Regions from separate parts of the Streptomyces sp. NPDC093598 genome, predicted to be linked through region 3. Evidence: riboswitches for the same ligand, from Rfam matches in the RefSeq annotation. Region 3 holds a riboswitch; each other region holds the start of a gene.
What was found. A riboswitch is a leader RNA that binds a small molecule or an ion and turns the genes downstream of it on or off. The one in region 3 is predicted to bind thiamine pyrophosphate.
Positions count from the first base shown of each region.

Region 1: linked by a shared signal. The riboswitch ahead of ACIRDU_RS26320 (thiamine ABC transporter substrate binding subunit) and the one ahead of thiO (glycine oxidase ThiO) in region 3 are both predicted to bind thiamine pyrophosphate.
Region 2: linked by a shared signal. The riboswitch ahead of thiC (phosphomethylpyrimidine synthase ThiC) and the one ahead of thiO (glycine oxidase ThiO) in region 3 are both predicted to bind thiamine pyrophosphate.

Region 1 covers NZ_JBIWIV010000010.1:97,965-104,504, forward strand. The annotation lists gene ACIRDU_RS26305 (phosphatidate cytidylyltransferase) at 1-1,018, shown strand, start outside; gene ACIRDU_RS26310 (SRPBCC family protein) at 1,135-1,584, shown strand; gene rlmN (23S rRNA (adenine(2503)-C(2))-methyltransferase RlmN) at 2,096-3,202, shown strand; TPP riboswitch at 3,227-3,333, shown strand; gene ACIRDU_RS26320 (thiamine ABC transporter substrate binding subunit) at 3,458-4,495, shown strand; gene ACIRDU_RS26325 (ABC transporter permease) at 4,534-6,135, shown strand; gene ACIRDU_RS26330 (ABC transporter ATP-binding protein) at 6,135-6,540, shown strand, end outside.
Region 2 covers NZ_JBIWIV010000003.1:182,877-189,416, forward strand. The annotation lists gene ACIRDU_RS12630 (hypothetical protein) at 1-703, shown strand, start outside; gene thiC (phosphomethylpyrimidine synthase ThiC) at 779-2,563, opposite strand; TPP riboswitch at 2,556-2,745, opposite strand; gene ACIRDU_RS12640 (YibE/F family protein) at 3,418-4,665, shown strand; gene ACIRDU_RS12645 (SsgA family sporulation/cell division regulator) at 5,159-5,593, opposite strand; gene ACIRDU_RS12650 (IclR family transcriptional regulator) at 5,692-6,417, opposite strand.
Region 3 covers NZ_JBIWIV010000001.1:404,767-411,306, reverse strand. The annotation lists gene pknB (Stk1 family PASTA domain-containing Ser/Thr kinase) at 1-458, opposite strand, end outside; gene ACIRDU_RS01895 (thiazole synthase) at 552-1,349, opposite strand; gene thiS (sulfur carrier protein ThiS) at 1,352-1,552, opposite strand; gene thiO (glycine oxidase ThiO) at 1,549-2,721, opposite strand; TPP riboswitch at 2,719-2,830, opposite strand; gene ACIRDU_RS01880 (hypothetical protein) at 2,883-3,233, shown strand; gene ACIRDU_RS01875 (NAD(P)/FAD-dependent oxidoreductase) at 3,266-4,507, shown strand; gene ACIRDU_RS01870 (Rv2175c family DNA-binding protein) at 4,629-4,994, shown strand; gene thiE (thiamine phosphate synthase) at 5,275-5,925, shown strand; gene metF (methylenetetrahydrofolate reductase [NAD(P)H]) at 6,024-6,540, shown strand, end outside.

The DNA of each region.
Region 1 (6,540 bases), on a different contig from region 3:
GGCCGCTCCGGCGGGTCCCGCATACGATGCGTATGAAGCGCCTCAGACTCGCCCCATGCCCATCGTGCCCGACGTGACCGCATTCGGCGGTAACCAGGATGACGACCGGGGGGCTGCTCGGCTGAGCGGCCGCCCGGTCCGAAACGACACGAATCCGGAGCCCATGCCCGACGCCTCGCAGCCGGCGCCCAAGCCGCCGAAGAAGAGCGCGGGTCGCGATCTGAGTGCCGCGATAGGGGTCGGCGTCGGGCTCGGTGCGGTGATCGTCGCGTCGCTGTTCGTCGTCAAGGCCGTGTTCGTCGGCGTCGTCGCGGTGGCCGTGGTGGTGGGCCTGTGGGAGCTGACCAAGCGGCTGGAGGAACGCAAGGGCATCCGGGCGCCCCTCGTGCCGCTCGCGCTCGGCGGTGCCGCCATGGTCATCGCCGGGTACGTGCGGGGCGCCGAGGGCGCGTGGGTGGCGATGGCGCTCACCGCACTGGCCGTCCTGGCCTGGCGCATGACCGAACCGCCCGAGGGCTACCTGAGGGACGTCACGGCGGGCGTCTTCGCGGCGTTCTACGTGCCGTTCCTCGCGACCTTCGTCGCGATGATGCTGACCGCGGACGACGGGCCGCAGCGGGTGCTCACCTTCCTGCTGCTCACGGTCGTCAGCGACACCGGGGCCTACGCCGTCGGCTGGCGGTTCGGCCGGCACAAGCTCGCCCCGCGCATCAGCCCCGGCAAGACCCGCGAGGGCCTGCTCGGCGCGGTCTCCTTCGCCATGGTCGCGGGGGCACTGTGCATGCAGTTCCTCATCGACGACGGTGCCTGGTGGCAGGGCTTGGTGCTGGGCCTCGCGGTCGCGGTCACCGCCACGCTCGGCGACCTCGGCGAGTCCATGATCAAGCGGGACCTCGGCATCAAGGACATGGGCACGCTGCTGCCGGGCCACGGCGGCATCATGGACCGGCTCGACTCGCTGCTGCCCACGGCTCCGGTGGTGTGGCTGCTGCTCGTGCTGTTCGTCGGGTCCGGCTGAAGCGACCTTCGACGGCGAGCCCCTGCCCCGCCGGGCAGGGGCTCGCCGTCGTCTCGGGGAGACGCCCGAGGGCCTGAAGTGGGACGATGCAGATGTACCTCCCAAAGGAGGCCATCATGGCCATCATCCGAGAGAGTATCGACGTCGACCGCCGTCCCGAGGAGGTCTACCAGTACGTCATGGACGCTCCGCGCATGCCGGAGTGGCAGTTGAGCGCCGTGTCCGCGGAGCGCCTAAACGAGGGGCCCGTCGGCGTCGGCACCAAGGTCCGGGTGACCCGGCACATCGGCCGCCGCGTCATGCCGATGACCATGGAGGTCACCGAGTACGATCCGCCGCACAGCTGGGGCATGCGCGGCGTCGACGGGCCGGTCCGGGCTCAGGTGCACGGCGAGGTCGAGCCCTACGACGAGGGCCGCCGCTCGCGCGTCACGATCGACATCGACTTCGAGGGCCACGGCATGGGCAAGGTCCTGGTCCCGCTCGTCGTACGCCCCCAGGTCCGCAAGGAACTCCCGCGCAACGAGCAACTCCTCAAGGACCGGCTCGAGCACACGGGCGAGTAGAGCGCCCCGCCCCCGGCGGCTCCGACGGCTCGGCTGAGCGCCGCCGGGGGAACCTCCAGCCGTTCCGGCGCAGCTTGAAGACGACGAACACCCCGCACAGGGCCCACACCCCGAGGAAGGCCCACTTGAACCACGGGGGGCCTTGCCACTTTTCCGCCAGGTGCATCGAAGCCGTGTAGAAGGACATCATTGCTCGCGCGTGCCCGGCGTCATGCGCAGGAACACTCGGTTCCGCGAGGCTGAGCGAATCCTCGGTTCCTGTCTGCCGTGCGTCTGGACCGCTTTCGGTCCCACGAACGCGGCGATCCACTGGCTGTCGACCGAGCGCCGGACCCGGCACGACCTCGAAGTGACGCGAGCGTTCAGCAGCGGTGATCGCGGCAACCGAGCACGTCGGGCGGTCCTGAGCCGTGCGAAGCCGACCAACGCTGACAGGTGGCACCCACGGGTGACCGCCCCCACCCCACTCCGGCCTGGGCAACCGGAGTTGATCTGCGACACTGGGAGGGTTATGCCTGCACCCGGAGAACTCACTTTCGTCGCCCCCCGCGGAGCCAAGAAGCCGCCGCGGCATCTCGCCGATCTCACTCCTGCCGAGCGCAAGGAGGCCGTCGCCGCTGTCGGGGAGAAGCCGTTTCGTGCCAAGCAGCTCTCGCAGCACTACTTCGCGCGGTACGCGCATGATCCGGAGCAGTGGACCGACATTCCGGCCGGTGCTCGCGGGCGGCTGCAGGAGGCGCTGCTGCCCGAGCTGATGACCGTCGTGCGGCATCTGTCGACCGACCAGGGCACCACTCGTAAGACGCTGTGGCGGCTGTTCGACGGGACGCTCGTCGAGTCGGTGCTGATGCGCTACCCGGACCGGGTGACCATGTGCATCAGCTCGCAGGCCGGATGCGGTATGAACTGCCCGTTCTGCGCGACCGGGCAGGCCGGGCTGGACCGCAATCTGTCCACAGCCGAGATCGTGCACCAGATCGTGGACGGCATGCGGGCCCTGCGGGACGGGGAGGTGCCCGGCGGTCCCGCGCGGCTCAGCAACATCGTCTTCATGGGCATGGGTGAGCCGCTCGCCAACTACAACCGGGTCATCGGATCCATCCGGCGGCTCACCGATCCTGAGCCCGATGGCCTCGGCCTGTCCCAGCGCGGCATCACCGTCTCCACCGTCGGGCTCGTCCCGGCCATTCACCGGTTCTCCGACGAGGGCTTCAAGTGCCGCCTCGCCATCTCGCTGCACGCCCCCGACGACGAGCTGCGCGACACCCTCGTCCCCGTGAACACGCGCTGGAAGGTCCGCGAGGTGCTGGACGCCGGCTTCGAGTACAGCGCCAAGTCCGGGCGGCGGCTGTCCATCGAGTACGCGCTGATCCGGGACATCAACGACCAGGCGTGGCGCGGTGACCGGCTCGGCCGGATGCTCAAGGGCAGGCCGGTGCACGTCAACCTCATTCCGCTGAATCCGACGCCCGGGTCGAAGTGGACGGCCTCCCGGCCGGAGGACGAGAAGGCGTTCGTGGAGGCCATCGCCGCGCATGGTGTGCCGGTGACGATCCGGGACACTCGTGGTCAGGAGATCGACGGGGCGTGTGGTCAGCTCGCCGCCACCGAACGGTAGTCTGACCGCCGTAAGAACATCTGCATATTCCGACAGGGGAGCGCCACAGCGCTGAGAGTGCGGCACACGGCCGCAGACCCTCCGAACCTGGCCCAGGTCATTCTGGGTAGGGAGATCGGTCACCACTCGAGCTGTTGCGTCCTGCCCGGGACCCCGGAAGTCCCGGGCAGGACCGCGTCTTCTCCTGGTCACTCCAGGAGGAATCCAGTGAACATCAACGCAAAGCGGCTGACGGCGGCGGTCGTCGGACTCGGCATGGCCGGCACGCTCGCCGCGTGCGGGTCGTCCGACGGCGGTCAGGGGTCCGGTGACTCCAAGACCGTGACGCTCGTCAGCCACGACTCGTGGGCCGCGTCCAAGGACGTCATCGCGGCCTTCGAGAAGCAGTCCGGCTACAAGGTCGACGTCCTGAAGGACGGCGATGCCGGGCAGGCCGTGAACAAGGCCATCCTGACCAAGGACAACCCGCAGGGTGACGTCTTCTTCGGCGTCGACAACACCCTGCTGTCCCGCGCCCTCGACAACGGCCTCTTCCAGCCGTACGAGGCGAAGGGCTCCGACCGGATCAAGGCCGAGTACCGGGTCGATCAGGAACAGCATCGCGTCACGCCCGTCGACACCGGCGACATCTGCGTGAACTACGACAAGAAGTACTTCGCCGATCACAAGCTGGAACCGCCGCGGAGCTTCGACGATCTCGTCAAGCCGCAGTACAGGAACCTGCTCGTGACCGAGAACGCCTCCGCCTCCTCGCCCGGGCTCGGCTTCCTGCTCGGCACCGCCGCGAAGTACGGGGACGCCGGCTGGGAGGGCTACTGGAAGAAGCTCAAGGCCAACGGCGTGAAGGTCGTCGACGGCTGGGAGCAGGCCTACAACGAGGAGTTCTCCGGCTCGGCCGGCGGCAAGAAGGCCAAGGGCGACCGGCCGCTCGTCGTGTCGTACGCCTCCTCGCCGCCCGCCGAGGTCGTCTTCGCCGACCCGAAGCCGAGCACGGCGCCGACCGGGGTCGCCGAGGGCACCTGCTTCCGGCAGGTCGAGTACGCGGGGCTGCTCAGCAACGCGAAGAACACCAAGGGCGGCAAGGCGTTCCTGGACTTCCTGATCAGCGAGCGGTTCCAGCAGGACATGCCGCTCAACATGTTCGTGTACCCGGTGCGCGAGGGCGCCCAGGTGCCGCCGGAGTTCGTGCAGTACGGGCCGCAGGCGAAGGACCCCGAGACCATGGACCCGGCGAAGATCGCCGACCATCGCGACCAGTGGGTCAAGTCGTGGACCTCACTCGTACTGAAGTAGCCGTTCGGAGGCGGGGCGCGGCGGCGCGGTTCGGTCTGCTGGCCGTGCCGGTCGCGTTCTTCGCCGTCTTCTTCGCCTACCCCGTCGCCGCGATCGTCGCGCGCGGTCTGAAGGCCGACGGGACCTGGCACCTCGCACGGATCGGGGAGGTGCTGGCGCAGTCCGACGTCCGGCACGTCCTGTGGTTCACCACCTGGCAGGCGCTGGTCTCCACCGCGCTCACCCTGCTCGTCGCGCTGCCCGGCGCGTACGTCTTCGCGCGCTTCGACTTCCCGGGCAAGCAGGTCCTGCGGGCGGTGGTGACCGTGCCGTTCGTGCTGCCGACGGTCGTCGTCGGTACGGCGTTCCTGGCGCTGGTCGGGCGGGGCGGGCTGCTCGACGAGCTGTGGGGCGTACGGCTGGACACCACCGTGTGGGCGATCCTGCTCGCGCACGTCTTCTTCAACTACGCGGTCGTCGTCCGGACGGTCGGCGGGCTCTGGGGGCAGCTGGACCCGCGGCAGGAGGAGGCCGCCCGGATGCTCGGGGCGTCCCCGCTGAAGGCCTGGCGGCAGGTCACCCTGCCCGCGCTCGCCCCGGCCGTGGCCGCCGCCGCACTCATGGTCTTCCTGTTCACCTTCACCTCCTTCGGCGTCGTGCAGATCCTCGGCGGGCCCACCTTCTCCACCCTGGAGGTGGAGATCTACCGGCAGACGTCCGAGATCTTCGACCTGTCCACGGCCGCCGTGCTGACGCTGATCCAGTTCGTCGCGGTGGGCGCGATCCTCGCCCTGCACGCCTGGACCGTGCGGCGGCGGGAGACCGCGCTGCGGCTGGTGGACGCGTCCGTGACCGCGCGCCGGCCGCGCGGCGCGGGGCAGTGGGCGCTGCTGGGCGGGGTTCTCGTCACCGTCGCCGTGCTGCTCGTGCTGCCGCCGGCCGTGCTGGTGCAGCGGTCCCTCGGTGCGCCGGGCTTTGGCTACTACCGGGCGCTGACCAGCGAGGACGGGGGAGTGTTCCTGGTCCCGCCGATCGAGGCGATCGGCAACTCGCTGGCGTACGCCGTCGCCGCCACGCTCATCGCCGTGGCGATCGGAGGGCTCGCCGCGGTCGCGCTCACCCGCCGGGACGCCGGGCGGTTCGTGCGCGGCTTCGACGCGCTGCTGATGCTGCCGCTCGGGGTGTCCGCGGTGACCGTCGGCTTCGGGTTCCTGATCTCCCTCGACGAGCCGCCGCTGGACCTCAGGTCCTCCTGGATCCTGGTGCCGCTCGCGCAGGCGCTGGTCGGAGTGCCGTTCGTGGTGCGGACCATGCTGCCCGTGCTGCGGGCGGTGGACGTACGACTGCGGGAGGCGGCCTCGGTGCTGGGTGCCTCGCCCTGGCGGGTGTGGCGGGAGGTGGACCTGCCGATGGTGCGGCGGGCGCTGCTGATCGCGGCCGGGTTCGCCTTCGCCGTGTCCCTCGGGGAGTTCGGCGCGACGGTGTTCATCGCACGGCCCGACCGGCCGACGCTGCCGGTGGCCGTGGCCCGGCTGCTGGGGCGGCCCGGGGACCTCAACTACGGCCAGGCGATGGCCCTTTCGACGATTCTGATGGTGGTGTGCGCCGTGGCCCTGCTGGTGCTGGAGAGGCTCCGCACGGACCGGACGGGGGAGTTCTGATGCTGCTGGCTCTGCAGGGTGCGACGGTCCGCTTCGGCGGGCGTGCCGTGCTGGACGCCGTCGATCTGGAGGTCGCCGACCACGAGATCGTGTGCGTGCTCGGACCCAGCGGCAGCGGCAAGTCGACCCTGCTGCGGGCGGTGGCCGGGCTCCAGCCGCTCGACTCCGGGCGGGTGGTGCTCGACGGGCGCGACCAGGCAGGCGTGCCGGCGCACAAGCGCGGGGTCGGGCTGATGTTCCAGGACCACCAGCTGTTCCCGCAGCGGGACGTGGGCGGAAACGTGGCCTTCGGGCTGCGGATGCACGGCGAGTCGAAGCGACAACAGGCTGAACGAGTGCGGGAGTTGCTGGACCTCGTGGGGCTGCCGGGCGCGGGCCGCCGGGCCGTCGCCGCGCTGTCCGGCG
Region 2 (6,540 bases), on a different contig from region 3:
CACCGCGCTCATCACGGCCGCCGCGTCGACCGAGTACCAGTACTACGTCAAGGTCCGCGACGAACTGCGTCAGCCGGCGTCGTCCGCCTCGACGGCCGTGCGCGAGTCCGGTTCCTCCGAGCCGGGTGCGGGCGCGTCGGGGCTCGCCGCCACCATGGGCGTCGCCGAGGCCACCGGCGCGGGCGCCGTCGCCGTCGTCGCCGTCCTCGCACCCGTCCTGGCCGGAACCGCGGCGGCGATCTTCCTGCTCGTCGGCTACATCCTGCAGATGCTCGACCCCGAGCAGGGATTCGCCCGGACCATGCTCACCACGGGCTGGGTGTTCGGCGCCGTGACCGCGGTGGCGATCCTTGTCGCCGCGGTGGGACTGCTGCTCACGGCCCTGCGGAACAAGCCCACGGCCGAAGGCGGGCCGTACGGCGAGCTGCTGGAGGAAGTGGCCCGGGCCAAGGAGGCCTGGCACGATGCGCTGCTGGAACGCGGCGTCCTGCCCTTCCTGCGGGAAGCACTCGTCGACCCCGGCGCGGCCGCCGCGCTGCACCCCACGCCCTCGTCCACGCCGGTCAGCCGCATGCCGCACCTCGGCTACGACCGCCCGGGGTTCACCAGCCCGGACGACGGCGACCGCGGCTCGCGCCCCAGCTTCAGCAGTCCGGACTACACCAGCCCGGACTTCGGAGGACCGGAGCATCAGCCGGAGTAGCCGTCGGATCCCGTCCGAGCAGGCACCTCCCACAGGCCGGGGGACCATCGGCCCCCGGGCCTGTGCGCGGCCGGGTCAGTCCGCGATGGGCAGGTACACACGGTTCCCGCTGGCCGCGAACTCCTTCGACTTCAGGGCCATGCCCTCCTCGATCTCGGTCCGGGTGCCGCCGTGTTCACGGCGGATGTCCTGTGAGATCTTCATGCTGCAGAACTTGGGACCGCACATCGAGCAGAAGTGAGCCGTCTTGGCCGGCTCGGCGGGCAGGGTCTCGTCGTGGAACTCCCGTGCCGTGTCCGGGTCGAGGGCCAGGTTGAACTGGTCCTCCCACCGGAACTCGAAACGGGCGTCGGAGAGGGCGTCGTCCCACTCCTGCGCACCCGGGTGTCCCTTGGCGAGGTCGGCTGCGTGGGCGGCGATCTTGTAGGTGATGACGCCGGTCTTGACGTCGTCACGGTTCGGCAGGCCCAGGTGCTCCTTGGGCGTCACGTAACACAGCATCGCCGTGCCCCACCAGGCGATCATCGCGGCGCCGATGCCGGAGGTGATGTGGTCGTACGCCGGGGCGACGTCCGTGGTCAGCGGGCCGAGCGTATAGAACGGAGCTTCATCGCAGATCTCCTGCTGAAGGTCGATGTTCTCCTTGATCTTGTGCATCGGGACGTGGCCCGGGCCCTCGATCATGGTCTGAACGTTGAAACGCTTCGCGATCCGGTTGAGTTCCCCGAGTGTGCGCAGCTCCGCGAACTGCGCCTCGTCGTTGGCGTCCGCGATCGAGCCGGGCCTGAGGCCGTCGCCGAGCGAGTACGTGACGTCGTACGCGGCGAGGATTTCGCAGAGCTCCTCGAAGTTCTCGTACAGGAACGACTCCTTGTGGTGCGCGAGGCACCAGGCGGCCATGATCGAACCGCCGCGGGAGACGATGCCGGTCTTGCGGTTCGCCGTCAGGGGCACGTACGCCAGACGCACGCCCGCGTGGACCGTCATGTAATCCACGCCCTGCTCGGCCTGTTCGATGACCGTGTCCTTGTAGATCTCCCAGGTCAGCTCTTCGGCCCGGCCGTCGACCTTCTCCAGGGCCTGGTAGAGCGGCACGGTGCCGATGGGGACGGGAGAGTTGCGCAGCACCCACTCGCGGGTGGTGTGGATGTTGCGGCCGGTGGACAGGTCCATGACCGTGTCGGCGCCCCAGCGGGTCGCCCAGGTCATCTTCTCCACCTCCTCCTCGATGGAGGACGTCACCGCCGAGTTGCCGATGTTGGCGTTGACCTTCACCAGGAACCGCTTGCCGATGATCATCGGCTCGATCTCCGGGTGGTTGACGTTGGCCGGCAGCACAGCCCGGCCGGCGGCGATCTCGTCGCGCACGACCTCGGGCGACACGTTCTCCCGGATGGCGACGTACTCCATCTCGGGCGTGATCTCGCCGCGGCGGGCGTACGCGAGTTGCGTGACCGCCTGTCCCTCCCTGCCGCGGCGCGGCTGGCGCGGCCGGCCGGGGAAGACCGCGTCCAGGTTGCGGAGACCGCCGCGGGGCGAGGTGTGCTTGATGCCGTCGTCCTCGGGGCGGACGGGGCGGCCCGCGTACTCCTCGGTGTCACCGCGGGCGATGATCCAGTTCTCGCGCAGCGGCGCCAGGCCCCTGCGGACGTCGGTGTCGACGAGTGGATCGGTGTACGGACCCGACGTGTCGTACAGCGTGATCGACTGGCCGTTGGTGAGGTGCACCTGACGGACCGGCACGCGCAGGTCGGGGCGGGTGCCCTCGACGTACGCCTTGTGCCAGCCGATGGACTTTCCGGCCTCCTCGGACTTCTCGTCCTGAACGGAGGCAGGCGTGCGTGCGTCCTTGCTGGTCATCAGACCTACTCCCTACGCCGGCATTACCCGGTAACAGGTTCGGCGGTCGACGCAGCGGTTTCCGTCCGGCGACGTTTCGTGTGAAACATCACTCGACTCCGGCGATGTTTCATGTGAAACATCGCTGGGACGGAGGTCAGCGCCCTCTCAGCCCGGTGCTCCGAGCTCCCGCGTGTACAAAAGGTGCCCCCACGCTAGCGGCAATTCTGGCGCGGTGAACAGAGGGCCCCCCTCGTTCTTGCGATGATCGGTCGGTGACCACGACGCAGCGTCCCCCCTACCCACCACCCGAGCCGCCCCGCGGATCCGGCGCCGGAAACGGCGACGGCCGTGGCAACGGCCATGGTTTCGCCACCGGGGCCGGGAGAGAGCCGACCAGGGGGCAGAGCCCTGCGCCCGGGTACGGGCGTGGCTCGGATTTCGCCCCCGGGGGCGGCGGCGAACGTGGTCCCGGCTCCGACAGCGAGTACGGCTCGGGTACCGGCGGAGAGTACCGCTCGGGCTCCGGCGGTGAGCGTGGTCCCGGCTCCGGCGGTGAGTACCGCTCGGGTACCGGCGGTGCATACGGTTCCCGTCCCAGCGGTGAGTACGGGCCGGGCTCCGGTGGCGGCCAGGGTGGCGGCTATTCCGGTGGCGGCCACGGCGGTCCCGTCGGGGGGCAGGGCCCCGGCCCCCGTGGCGGGCACGATTCAGGGTCGGGCGGAGGTGATGGGCACGGCCACGGTGGAGGCGACGGGCACGGTGGAGGCGACGGGCACGGTGGAGGCGACGGGCACGGAGGGCACGGCCCCGGCTCCGCACCGGGTGGCGGGCATGGACACTCGCACAACCACGGTCCGGCCACGCCCGTCTCCATGCACCTGCGCAAGGTCATCGCGGCGGTCCTGATCCCGTTCGCCGTGGCGGTGCTGGTCGGTCTCGCCGTGCTGTGGCCGGGCGGCGCCCCGGCGCACGAGCGCACCGGCGTCGGCTTCGACCGGCAGACGCAGGATGCCACGGTCACCAAGGTGGTCGAGGTGAGCTGCAGGGAGGCCGGCGCCTCGGGCGTTCCGCCGACCGGCGACACCTCCACCGCGGAGGGTTCCTCGGCGGTGCAGCAGGAGAAGGGCACCTGCAAGCGGGCGACGATCCGGGTCGACAGCGGCGACGACAAGGGCCGTACGTTCACTGAGATCGTCCAGCCGGACCAGTCCCGCCAGTTGCACGAGGGCCAGGAGGTCGTGGTCGCCTACGAGCCCTCGGCACCGAAGGACCTGCAGTACTCGGTCACCGACATCAACCGCCGTCTGCCCATGGCGCTGCTCGCCGGCATCTTCGCGCTCGCCGTCGTGGTCGTCGGGCGGCTGCGGGGGGTCATGGCCCTGGTGGCGCTGGCCATGAGCTTCCTGGTGCTGAACTTCTTCATCCTGCCCGCGATCCTGCAGGGCTCGAACCCCTTGGTCGTGGCGGTGGTGGGCGCGAGCGCCATCATGCTCATCGCCCTGTACCTGTGTCACGGCCTGTCGGCCCGGACTTCCGTGGCGGTGCTCGGCACCCTCATCTCCCTGCTGCTGATCGGCATCCTGGGCTCGGTGTTCATCGACTGGGCCGCGCTCACCGGCAACACCGACGACAACACCGGCCTGATCCACGGCCTCTACCCGACGATCGACATGAGCGGTCTGCTGCTGGCCGGCGTCATCATCGGCTCGCTGGGCGTACTCGACGACGTGACGGTCACGCAGACATCGGCGGTCTGGGAGCTGCACGAGGCCAATCCGTCGATGGGCTGGCGCGGGCTCTACCGCGCGGGCATCCGGATCGGCCGCGATCACATCGCCTCGGTCGTCAACACGCTCGTCCTCGCCTACGCGGGTGCGGCGCTGCCGCTGCTGCTGCTGTTCTCGATCGCGCAGAGCAGTGTGGGGACGGTCGCCAACAGCGAGCTGGTCGCGGAGGAGATCGTGCGCACACTGGTCGGTTCGATCGGCCTGGTCGCTTCGGTGCCGGTCACCACGGCCCTGGCGGCGCTGGTCGTCTCGGCCGACCGCCCCGGAGCGGAGCCCGCCCCGGAGGCCTCCGTGGCGGCACGCGGGGGGAGGGGGAGGCGCCGCAAGCGCTGACGCGTCCGCGTGGCGGAGGCCTGTGCACAGCATCGGGCGCAGCGGATGAAGCGGCCCCGCGCTCAGGCCGCTCCGCTGTGCGACGCCCGGCCCCGGGGAGCGGCGCCGACTCCGAGCGACTCGGCCTCAGGCCCCCTCCCGGACGTCGGGGCCTCGCGGCGTCCCGCACATCAGTGAACTCGGCAGCGCCTCGCACACCCGTCGTCTCGGCAGCGTCCGGCATGTCCGTCGTCTCGGCCGCGTGCAGCACATCCACCGCCCCGCGGGCGTCCCGCACACCCGCCGCCTCGGCCGCGCCGCACATTCGCCGGCCGGTTCGCGCCGCGCCTCCCGGCGCATCAACCGCAGCGGCCGGGCCTCCTCCGGCGGAAAGAGCCCCTGCCCCACCGCGAGAAGATCGCCCGGTCATACGAAGATCGCAGGAAGAAGCGTTCCTGCACAGCTCGGCGGCATCCGGTGAAGCGTTACTCCACCGTGCCGCCGGATCCATGTGTCAGCCGGCGCCCTGCTCGGCGAGGATGCGGTCCAAGGCCTCGTCCAAGTGGGCGTCGAAGTCGGCGAGTGAGCCCTCCTGGCCCAGCGGCACCAGCTTGTCCGTACGGTCGAGGAAAGCGACGAGCGGTGCCGTCGACGACCGGAACAACGCCTGGTCGCTGCCCACCTGAAGCCGGATCAACACCTCGCCCAACGCGTCGGGGTCGACGGGCGTGACCCGCACATCGCCCTCCCCGCACGGCCGGCCGACCCCGTCGATCAGCAACTCCCGCCCAAAAGCCCACGTCACCGGGGCATCACCGGGCAAGTGGAAAGTCAGCCGGACGGCATAGGGATCACTGGACTCATAGCGCAGCTCCACCGGAATGCGGAAGGAGAGCTCCTCGGACACGAGAAAGCTCATCATGACCTCTGCTTGTACGGACTCGCGCATCGATAACCCCGTCATTCGCCGTGACTGGCCGGGAACGAACCTCTGACACTTGGTGGAATCTTGCTGAACGTACACAGCAGATCACAAGGAGTGAGTTTTCACATACTGATAGAGAGCGCGAGCGAGCCGAGCACGCGCCCCATCTCGGCCTGCAACTGCCGGGCCGCGGGCAGCAACCGGTCGGCCTGGTGTGCGGGGAGTGAGATGGCCATCGTCGCGGCCGTGGTGCCGAGGGTGAGCGGAATCGCGGCGCAGACCGTGCCCAGGGCGTACTCCTGACGCTCGATCACCGGTTCCATGCGCCGGATCCGCTCCAAACGCCGGAGCAGGCTGTGGTTGTCGCGCACCGTGTACGGCGTGAGGGGCTGCACCGGGTAGCGGTCGAGGTGGTCACGGCGCGCGTCCTCGTCCAGCTGGGACAGCAGGCACTGCCCGACGGCGTGCGCGTGCCCGGTCTCCCGGAAGTCGGCCCACTCCTCGACCGCCGGGTTGCCCGGGGTGTCGGAGACGCACATGACCTCGACCTCGCCCTCGCGGTACACCGCGTAGTACACGGGGACGCCCAGGACGTCCCGCCAGTGCGCGAGCGCGTCGACGACCGTGCTGCGACGTTTCTGCCGCGCTCCGCTGCTGCTCAGCCGCTCCGCCGCCGCGCCGAGGAAGAACAGGCCCTTGTCCCGGCGCAGATAGCCCTCGTGCACGAGCGTGCGCAGCAGGTGATAGGTCGTGGGCAGCGCCAGCCCGGTCTCACGGGCCAGTTGCTTGGCGGGGGCGCCGTACTCGTGCACGGCGACGGTCTCCAGCAGGCGCATCGCGCGCTGCACGGATCCGATGAGGGTCGGCGGAGGTGCCGGTGTGGAGGGGGCCGGTGGCCCGGAGGATGCCGCCGACCGGGGTTGCGCGGGGACGGCGCGGAGGTGGACGGGTGCGGTGTCAGCCGGGACCAA
Region 3 (6,540 bases):
CCGTCGTCCCCTATCAGGACGTTCTCCGGCTTCATGTCGCGGTGCACGAAACCGGCGCGGTGCGCGGCGCCCAGCGCGGCCAGCACCGGCTCCAGGATGTCCAGGGCGGCACGCGGTTGCAGTGCCCCGCGCTCGCGCAGCACGTCCCGCAGGGTGCAGCCCGCCACGTACTCCATCGCCAGGTACACGTACGAGCCGTCGGTGCCCTGGTCGAAGACCTGCACCACGTTCGGATGGGCCAGCCGGGCCACGGACTTCGCCTCGCGGATGAACCGCTCGACGAACGAGGCGTCGACCGCGAGGGAGGGGTGCATCACCTTGAGCGCGAGGACCCGGTCGAGCCGGGTGTCCACGGCCCGGTAGACCGTGGCCATCCCGCCGACCGCGATCCGCGCGTCGATGCGGTACCGGCCGTCGAGCACCTGCCCGACCAAAGGGTCCTGAAGGGTCGTGTCCACGCAGGCGAGTGTACGAGTCACGACCGACAGCTCTCCCGCGTCGCCTGTTTTCGGGGCGGGACTGCAGCCGACCTGTGACGTGTACCGCGCCCCCTACCGGAAAGCGGGCCGCTCCGGGTCCAGCGCGGCCATGCCCTCCGTCGGTGACGACGCCTCCGCGAAATGCCGCCGTGGGATACGCCCGGCCCGGTACGCCAGCCGCCCCGCCTCCACGGCGTGCCGCATCGCGTCGGCCATCAGCACGGGCTCCTGCGCTCGCGTCACCGCCGAGGCCAGCATCACACCCGCGCACCCCAGCTCCATCGCCAGCGCCGCGTCCGAGGCCGTACCGGCGCCCGCGTCCAGGATCACCGGCACGCGCGCGTGCTCGACGATCAGCTGGAAGTTGTGCGGGTTGCGGATCCCGAGCCCGGAGCCGATCGGCGAGCCGAGCGGCATGATCGCCGCACAGCCCACGTCCTCCAGCTTCCGCGCCAGGACGGGGTCGTCGTTGGTGTACGGCAGCACCGTGAAGCCGTCGTCCACCAGTGTCTCGGCCGCCTCCAGTGTCTCGATCGGGTCCGGCAGCAAGGTGCGCTCGTCGGCGATGACCTCCAGCTTGATCAGGTCGGTGCCGAGGGCCTCGCGCGCGAGGCGGGCCGTGAGGACGGCCTCCCCGGCGGTGAAGCAGCCCGCCGTGTTGGGCAGCACCCCGATGCCGAGCTTGTCGAGCACGGACAGCACCGAGCCGTGCACCGAGGCGTTCACCCGGCGCATCGCGACCGTCGTCAGCTCCGTCCCGGACGCCACCAGCGAGCGCTCCAGCACGTCGAGGCTGGGCGCCCCGCCCGTGCCCATGATCAGGCGGGACGTGAAGGACGTACCACCGAGGAGAAACGGATCGTCGGCCATGGTCAGCCTCCTTGGACGGCGGTGAGGACTTCCACGCGGTCTCCCTCGGCCAGGGGCGTGGCGGGCCACTGGGTGCGTGGGACGACGGTTTCGTTGAGGGCGGCGGCGACGCCCGAGGACGAGGCGGTGAGCGACCTCACCACGGTGTCGAGAGCCGTGCCGGGCCGGACGTCCCGGGGCTCCCCGTTGACGGAGATGTTCATGCGGGCTGCTCCGTGAGTGCGGTGGCGGGGGTGAAGCGCTTCGGCGTGAAGGGCCGGGCCTCCTCGGGGAGTTCGCCCGTCGCCAGGGCGTGCGCCAGAGCGTCTCCGGTCACCGGTGTGAGGAGCACGCCGTTGCGGTAGTGCCCGGTGGCCAGCAGCAGCCCCTCCAGGCCGGTCGGGCCGAGCAGCGGCGCGTTGTCGGGGGAGCCGGGCCGCAGTCCGGCCCGGGTCTCGGTGAGCGGCAGCTCGGTGATGCCCGGGACCAGCTCGTGCGCGTCCCGCAGCAGCTCGTACACGCCGCCCGCGGTCACGGTGGTGTCCCAGCCCTGCTCCTCGCTGGTGGCTCCGACGACCAGTTCGCCGCTCGCGCGCGGCACCAGGTAGACGTGGCTGCCGCGCACGACCGCGCGCACGGTCCGGCTCAGGAACGGCCCGTGCCGCTGCGGCATGGTCAGCCGTACGACCTGTCCCTTCACCGGTCTCACGGGAGGCAGCACGTGTTCCGGGACGCCCGCGAGCCGCCCGCTGAGGCTGCCCCCGGCGAGCACCACCTGCCCGGCGGCCGGCGCGGTCCCGTCGGCCAGGACGACACCCGCGGCCCGGTCCCCTGCGACGGTCAGCCGCTCCGCCCACGCCCGGTGGAAGACCACGCCCGCCCGCTCGCACGCGGCCACCAGGGCACGGGCCAGCCGCCGCGGGTCGATCTGGTGATCGCCGTCGACCCGCAGCCCGCCGCGCACGCCCGGCGCGAGCATCGGTTCCAGGCGTCGGCACTCGCGCCCCGACAGCCACTGCGAATCCAGGCCCGACTGCTGCTGAAGGGCGTGCAGTTCGCGCAGATGGGCCCGGTCGTCGGCGTCCAGGGCCACGGCGAGCGTGCCGCAGCGGCGGTAACCGAGGTCCTGGCCGGTCAGCTCGGTGAGCTCGGCGGCGAAGTCCGGGTAGCGCCGGGCGGAGGCGAGGTTCAGACCGAGCAGGGTCTGCTCGCCGTAGTGCAGTTCCGTGACGGCGGCCAGCATGCCGGCCGCCACCTGTGCGGCTCCGCCGCCCGGCTCGGGGTCCACGACGGCCGTGGCGAACCCGCGTTGCGCGGCCCGCCAGGCCGTGACCAGGCCGATGATCCCGCCCCCGATGACCAGGACGTCTGACGTGGTGGACGTAGGCGACATGGGCGTCCAGCCCCTCCCTTCGCCGGCATGACCCGGATCAGGTTCGTACGGTCGGAGGCCGCCAGCCTCCCTCTCAGCCCGGTGCGTCCGGGCTCCCGCGAGTGCTTTACGTTGGCCACCCTAGCCCGATGCCGTGTGCCGCAGTAAGGGAGCCTCCGTCCATGGCCCGATCCCTCGACGGTCTCGTTCTCGCCCCCGTCGCCGACCAGGCACCCGGCCAGGTGGGCACCCGCACCCGGTTCACGTACCACGAACGGGAGGGCGAGATCTGGGCCGAGTACACGGGCGGCGACGTCGTACGGGGGCATCTCGTGGGTACCCGGGAAGGTGACCGGCTGGACTTCCGGTACGTCCAGCTGGGGCGGGACGGCACCACCTCCTCGGGGCACTGCGTGTCGAGGGTCGTGGAGCTGCCCGACGGGCGGGTGCGGCTGGAGGAGACCTGGGAGTGGGAGTCCCGGCGGGGCAGTGGGACGAGCGTTGTGCAGCAGGTCACGGCGCATGAGCACTGACTGACAAATCGTCAGGTGTCTATGGTGATCAGGTGAGCGAGCAGACGCAGGAACCAGGTTCGTCCGCGCCGCGGCGCGTGGTCGTGGCGGGCGCGGGCATGGCCGGGGTGCAGACCGCCGTCGCGCTGCGCGAGCAGGGCTTCACCGGTGACGTGATCCTGATCGGCGCCGAGCCGCACCAGCCCTACGACCGCCCGCCGTTGTCCAAGGCCGTCCTGCTCGGCAAGTCCGAGGGCTCCGCCTTCGACGTCGACTTCGAAGCCCTCGGCATCGAACTGCGGCTCGGCTGCGAGGTGCTGGGCCTGCGCCCCGCCGATCACGAGATGGACACCGAGGACGGGCCCGTGCCGTACGACGTCCTGGTCGTCGCGACCGGCGCCGAACCGGTCGGGCTGCCCGGCGCGGAGGGCGTGCCGGGCGTGCATCTGCTGCGCACCCTGGACGACGCCGAGCGGCTGCGGCCGGTGCTGGCCCGCCGGCACGACATCGTGGTCGTGGGCGCGGGCTGGATCGGCGCGGAGTTCGCCACGGCCGCGCGCGAGGCGGGCTGCGCGGTGACCGTCGTCGAGGCCGCCGAACGGCCGCTCGCCGGGGCGCTGCCCGCCGAGGTCGCCGCCCCGATGGCCGGCTGGTACGCCGACGCGGGCGCGGTACTGCGCACGCACGCGCGCGTGGAGCGCGTCGAGCCCGGCGCGGTCCTCCTGGACGACGGCTCGCGGCTGCCCGCGGGCGCGGTCGTCGTCGGCATCGGCGCCCGGCCGGCGACGGCCTGGCTGGCAGGCTCCGGCATCGAGCTCGGCGCCCACGCCGAGATCGTGGCCGACGAGCATCTGCGCACCTCCGTGCCGGATGTCTACGCGGTCGGCGACTGCGCCTCCTTCCCCTCCGGGCGCTACGGCGAGCGTCTGCTGGTCCACCACTGGGACAACGCCCTCCAGGGGCCGCGCACGGTCGCCGTGAACATCGTCGGCCGGGCCACGGGGGAGACACCGGCGGTGTACGACCCGGTGCCGTACTTCTGGTCCGAGCAGTTCGGGCGGTTCGTCCAGTACGCCGGGCACCACGCGGCCGCGGACACGACCCTGTGGCGGGGCGACCCCTCCGGGCCGGCCTGGACGGTGTGCTGGCTGCGCGGTGGGCGGCTGGTCGCGCTGCTGGCGGTCGGCCGGCCCCGGGACCTGGCGCAGGGACGCCGTCTGATCGAGTCGGGAGCAGCGATGAATCCGGTGCTGCTGAGGGATCCGGCCAGGCCCATGAAGGCGGCGACGGCGTAGGCACCGGGGCTTGTGAGGGGCACGGGGCGGCGCTGCCGGGGCGGGTGCCGGGCCCGGCGCGTCCGCCCGGGCGGACCGGGCTGACTTCCGACTGTCAGTGGCAGATGGCAGGCTTGTTTCCGTGACCGAGATTGACGCAAAGATCGATGCTCTCGTCCCCGCCTGGCTCACCCTCCCCGACATCGCCGAACAGCTCGGCGTCGAGGTGACGCGTGTGCGGCAGCTGGTCAAGGACGGCCAGCTCATCGCCGTACGCCGTGGTGAGAACCGCGCGCTGCACGTCCCTGCCGCCTTCATCGACGGGGACAAGGTCGTCAAGGGCCTGTCCGGGACCCTGACGCTCCTGCGGGACGACGGCTTCACGGACGAAGAGATGCTGGAGTGGCTCTTCACCCCGGACCCCAGCCTGCCCGGCACCCCCGCGCAGGCACTCAGCGAGAATCGCGGCACGGAGGTGAAGCGCCGCGCCCAGGCGCTCGCGGTCTGACCCGGCCGCGGCCGAACAACCGTCCGGAGCCGTGTGAGCGGGGCCGGACCTGAACAACCGCCCGACGTGGGGGCCGTGGCCGAGGGGTCACGGCCCGGGGTGGCTCGCGCTCTCCGGGGCTGTGGCGGTGGCGGGCCGGGGCAGGCGTAAGGTGCCCGAGGCGTTCGCAGCGGGGCAGGGGCGCTGTCGCGCCGCACGCCACGGCCATCGGGTGCTTCGGAACCCGTGAACGACCGACACGCGGGCCCACCCGCACGCCACCGACACCTGGGGGACACGCATGACCGCCGCCACCGCACGGGCCCGGCTCGCCGACGCCCGGGTCTACCTCTGCACCGACGCGCGCAAGCGGCAGGGCGACCTGGGGGAGTTCCTCGACGCCGTGCTGACGGGCGGGGTCGACATCGTGCAGTTGCGCGACAAGGGCATGGAGGCGGGCGAGGAGCTGGAGCACCTGGCCGTCTTCGCCGACGCCTGTGCCCGGCACGGCAAGCTGCTCGCGGTCAACGACCGTGCGGACGTCGCCCACGCCGCCGGCTCCGACGTCCTGCACCTCGGCCAGGGCGACCTGCCGGTCCCCGCGGCCCGCGCGCTCCTCGGCGACGACGTCCTGATCGGCCGCTCCACCCACGCCGAGCCCGAGGCCGCCGCGGCCGCCGTCCAGCAGGGCGTGGACTACTTCTGCACCGGCCCGTGCTGGCCGACGCCCACCAAGCCCGGACGCCACGCCCCCGGCCTGGACCTCGTCCGGTACACCGCCGCCCTCGGCACCGACCGCCCCTGGTTCGCCATCGGCGGCATCGACCTCGGCAATCTCGACGAGGTCCTGGAAGCCGGAGCCCGGCGCGTCGTCGTCGTCCGGGCGATCACCGAGGCCGACGACCCGGGGGCCGCGGCGGCCGAGTTCGCGAAGCGGCTGCGGGAGGCGTAACCGAGACGGGTTGTCCAAGGGATGGACAACAAGTGGACAATACGGGCAAATGTCGGCCCACGGTTGGGGGACCGACGGCCCCTGGCTAACCTGCCGGTATGGCCCTCGGCACCGCATCCATCAGGTCGGACCACGCTCGCACCGTCCGCGACATGCTCGCGGCCGGCAAGACGACGTACTCGTTCGAGTTCTACGCGCCCAAGACCCCGAAGGGCGAGCGGAACCTGTGGAACGCGCTGCGCCGGGTCGAGGCGGTGGCGCCCGACTTCGTCTCCGTGACCTACGGTGCGGGCGGTTCCACCCGCGCGGGCACCGTCAAGGCGACCGAGGCGATCGCCTCCGACACCACCCTCACCCCGATCGCCCACCTCACCGCGGTCGACCACTCGGTGGCCGACCTGCGCAACATCATCGGCCAGTACGCCGACGCCGGGATCCGCAACATGCTCGCCCTGCGCGGCGACCCGCCCGGCGACCCGATGGGCGACTGGGTGCCGCACCCCCGGGGCCTCGCCTATGCCGCCGAGCTCGTCGAGCTGATCAAGGCGTCCGGCGACTTCTGCGTGGGCGTCGCCGCCTTCCCGGCGATGCACCCGCGCTCCGCCGACTGGGACA